DNA from 2 places in the Salinispirillum marinum genome. Region 1 is predicted to be linked to the other one. Evidence: predicted binding sites of a transcription regulator. Region 1 holds the regulator's gene; the other holds the start of a gene.
What was found. The regulator sigma-54, encoded in region 1, starts transcription at its own class of promoters, with help from an activator protein. The targets are predictions, from matches to a motif close to TGGCACNNNNNTTGCTNT.
Positions count from the first base shown of each region.

Region 1 (2,166 bases):
GTGCAGGCGATCTACGGTCTTTTCCTTGTGTTTGAGAAGTTGTCGGTCCAGCTTGTCGACCATCAGGTCAATCGCTGCATACATGTCTTCGTGCTCGGCGTCGGCAAACAGTTGACCCCCTTTGATGTGCAGGGTGGTCTCTGCCTTTTGTCGTTGTTTCTCTATGCTGAGCGTGGTTTGTACGATGCTGATTTGATCGAAATGTCGCTCCAATCGATCCAGTTTGGTGGTGACGTACTCGCGCAGTGGGTCGGTTAATTCTACATGATGGCCACTGATGTTTATTTGCATAGGATAACTCCTTCTCGCGAATGACAGGTCGTTAGGACAACGACCCCAAAAAAACGCTTTGTCTCTATGTAATAAGTGTAGCTGACTTTCGTTTCAAGTGATTGATCTGGATTAATGTTTTATTTACACAAGGGTCTTGCGTTCATTCGACGGCGGAATGTTCATGGCCTCACGGTATTTGGCAATGGTCCGGCGCGCTACATTGATCCCTTGATCTTTTAATAGGGTAGCAATTTTACTGTCACTGAGCGGCTTTTTGGTGTTTTCCGCACTGACCAACTTTTTAATCAACGCACGAATAGCGGTAGAGGAACACTCGCCACCGCTGTTGGTGCTGACGTGGCTGGAAAAGAAGTACTTCAGCTCGAAAATACCCCGTGGGGTATGCATGAATTTTTGTGTGGTGACCCGCGAAATCGTTGATTCATGCATTTCAACGGCTTGGGCGATGTCATGGAGAACCAACGGTTTCATGGCTTCTTCGCCGTATTCTAGAAACCCGCGCTGATGCTCAACGATTTGCGTGGCGACCTTGAGTAACGTTTCATTGCGGCTTTGCAGGCTTTTAATGAACCATTTGGCTTCTTGCAGGTTGTCTTTGATGTAATTGTTGTCTGCGCTGTTGTCGGCGCGCTTGATCATTGAGGCGTAACCGCTGTTAACACGTAAGCGAGGCGCAATTTCCGGGTTAAGTTCGACCAGCCAACGGCTGTGTTCGAGGTCTTTGCGCACGATGACGTCAGGAATCACATATTCCGATTCGTGGTTGGATATGCTGGTGCCGGGCCTTGGATTGGTTTGTTGGATCAACACCATGGCGTCGCGCAATTGCTCTTCCTTTATTCGCATCTTGCGCAGAATTTGCGGAAAATCTTTACTCGCCAGCAGGTCGGCGTAGTCCGTCACCAAACGAATCGCTTCTTTGAGCAGCGGGGTGTCGGCCGGTAGTTGGCGCAGCTGTATAGAAATGCATTCGCTGAGATTCTGCGCGCACACGCCGGTCGGCTCAAATTGTTGTAGCCGATGCAGTACCGCCATCATTTCGTCCATTTCCAGTGGGTCACCGTCTTGACCAAGCTCTTCTTCAAGTCCTTCAAAGATGTCTTCAATGGGTGAACACAACAGGCCGCTCGGCTCCACTGAATCGATGATGGCCGTCGCAATGATTCGGTCCCGTTCATTCATCGGGGTAAGATTCAACTGCCACATCAAATGATCGTATAAATTGTCATCCGCGACCGACTGATTTTCAAAGTTGTAGTCATCATCGCCGCTGGGCATAGAAGCGCTGGTGGGGGCGTGTTGGTAGATGTCATCCCAATTGCTGTCGACCGAGAGTTCATCGGGAATTTGTTCGTTCCACAGATCTTCTATTTGCGGGTCGTCGGCTTTATCGTTGCTGCTGACGGTAATCGATTGATCATCGGATTGACTGTTGGCGTCGTTTGCGGGCGCATGCTCATGATCCGCTTCATGTTCGTCAGCCACTTCTAATAGTGGGTTCGAGTCGAGCGCTTCTTGGATCTCTTGTTGTAAGTCCAGAGTGGATAGTTGCAATAATCGAATGGCTTGTTGCAGTTGAGGCGTCATCGTCAACTGCTGGCCCATTTTTAGCTGCAAACTGGTCTTCATGTCGCTCCTGATACTACCCGACGCGGCTCAGTGTTGGCCGCGAACTGTCTAAAAATAACCCGGGAAAAGGGTTTCACATTAAAGGCGGAAGTGTTCGCCGAGGTAAACCTCACGAACCTTTTGGTTGGCAAGTATATCGTTTGCGCCGCCCTCTGCAATAATAGTACCACCTCCGACGATATAAGCACGCGCACAAATGTCTAAAGTTTCTCTGACGTTGTGATCCGTGATCAAGACACCGAT
Region 1 is NZ_JBHSAL010000001.1:42,651-44,816, reverse strand. It holds gene hpf (ribosome hibernation-promoting factor, HPF/YfiA family) at 1-291, opposite strand, end outside; gene ACFOSD_RS00210 (RNA polymerase factor sigma-54) at 415-1,923, opposite strand; gene lptB (LPS export ABC transporter ATP-binding protein) at 2,002-2,166, opposite strand, start outside.

Region 2 (2,166 bases), on a different contig from region 1:
CTGACGATTTACGACTCATTAGGTAATCAGCACGCGTTGCAAATGTTTTTTGTGAAGGATCAGGACGACCCGAATCGCCCCTTTGATTTGAACTCTTGGACCGTCTACGCCCAAGTCGATGGCCGTGATGTAGGTGACCCGGATTTGAGCCTGCCATTCCCGCAGAACCAAGAACCGACTCAAGCGTCGTTCAGAATGTTCTTCAACGCGGACGGCACCTTAAACCGTGACGCCAGCGGCTCATGGTTGATCTCTAACTGGTTGCCGCGTGATGACGAAGGTGGTGCCACTGGTGGCTATGGTCCATTGCCTGAAGCACAGGGTGGCCGTTTGCCGATTGTAGAGCCAAACACCAGCTCTAACTTTGTCATTGATTTCGAGCGTGTAACCCAGTTTGGTGGCCCGTTCTCGCGTGATAACTTTTCGCAGGATGGCTATGCCTCAGGGCAGCTGAAAGACCTGGAGATCAATGACCGGGGTGAAATTTCAGCACGCTATACCAACGGGCAATCACAAACCATCGGACAGGTATCTATTGCATCCTTCCGGAATCCTGAAGGACTGAATCCGATTGGTTTCACCGAATGGGTTGAGTCGTTCGATTCCGGCGATGCCACCATCGGGGTTGCCGGTACGGGTATCCTAGGGTCGATTCGCTCGAACGCCCTGGAAGATTCGAACGTAGACTTATCGGAACAACTGGTGCACTTGATCATCGCACAACGGAATTTCCAAGCCAGTGCGAAGACCATTGAAACCGCCAGTGCGGTAACGCAGACCATCATCAACCTTCGTTAATGATGGGCTATAACGCTCCGCTGGGCAGCAACACATAAGGCTATCCGCTGCCGCTTTTTTATGTGTTGTTGCCGCCTTTGCCGCTGTTTTTTCCTCAAAGAAACAGCGGCATCCCCCTAAAACCGCCCAGGGCCGCACCCTGTGGCGGTTTTCTTTTTAGTTGGCACAGTTATCGCATTGAGAGACATAGATGAGTTCTTAATGAGGGGTCAAACCCATGGATCGTGCCATATACATTGCTATGACCGGTGCCAAGCACAATATGCTGGCGCAGGCAGCGCACTCCAACAACCTGGCCAACGCCAGTACGACCGGTTTTCGCGCCGACTTCGAGCAAGCCCGCGCTATGCCAGTGTTTGGGGAACATTACCCATCCCGTGCGTACAGTATGACGGAACGTCCGGCCAGTGATTTCAATGAAGGCCCACTGATCAGTACCAGCCGCGATCTCGATGTGGCGATTGCCGGGCAAGGGTTTTTGGCTGTGTTGGATGAAAACGGTGAAGAAGCCTATACCCGCCGGGGTGACCTGACGGTCGATGCCGCCGGGCAAGTATTCAACGGTGACGGCAGGCCGGTGATGGGTGAGGGCGGTCCCTTGGTGATTCCACCCTATCAGCAATTGTTCATTGGGAATGACGGAGTCATCAGCGTGCGAGCACCGGGTGATGGTCCCCAGGAGCTTTTACAGGTGGATGCCTTAAAGCTGGTCAACCCGGATCTGCAAACCATGGAGAAAGGCACCGACGGCTTATTTCGCCCGAACCAGGGAGATGCGGTGTTGGCTGCCGACCCGCTGGTGGAGGTGCGTTCCGGCTATTTGGAAGGCTCTAACGTGAAAGCTGTTACCGAATTGGTAAGCATCCTGTCGTTGAGTCGGCAGTATGAAATGCAAATTAAGATGATGAAGAGCGCCGAAGAAGCCTCTGAAGCATCACAACGTCTGCTCCAAATGAGCTGATAGGAGAACCGCATCATGATGAAGGCACTGTGGGTTAGTAAAACGGGGTTGGAAGCACAGGACATGAACCTGTCAACCATCTCCAACAACTTGGCCAACGTCAGCACCACCGGTTTCAAAAAAGACCGCGCGGTGTTTCAGGACTTGATCTATCAAATTCAACGCCAGCCCGGTGCGCAGGAAAACCAGAACAATCAACTGCCGTCCGGTTTGCAGTTGGGTACGGGTGTACGCATTGTGGGTACGCAAAAAGAGTTTAGCCAAGGGGATTTGGAAGTTACCGAAAACCCACTGGATTTGGCGATCAATGGACGCGGTTTTTTCCAGATTTTGTTGCCGGATGGCAACGCCAGTTACACCCGTGACGGCACCTTCCATATCAATGCCGATGGTGAAATTGTTACCGC
Region 2 is NZ_JBHSAL010000002.1:857,508-859,673, reverse strand. It holds gene ACFOSD_RS11150 (flagellar hook-basal body complex protein) at 1-798, shown strand, start outside; gene ACFOSD_RS11145 (flagellar basal body rod protein FlgF) at 1,016-1,759, shown strand; gene flgG (flagellar basal-body rod protein FlgG) at 1,775-2,166, shown strand, end outside.
Region 2: the regulator sigma-54 is predicted to act here: its motif matches at 960-977, upstream of ACFOSD_RS11145 (flagellar basal body rod protein FlgF).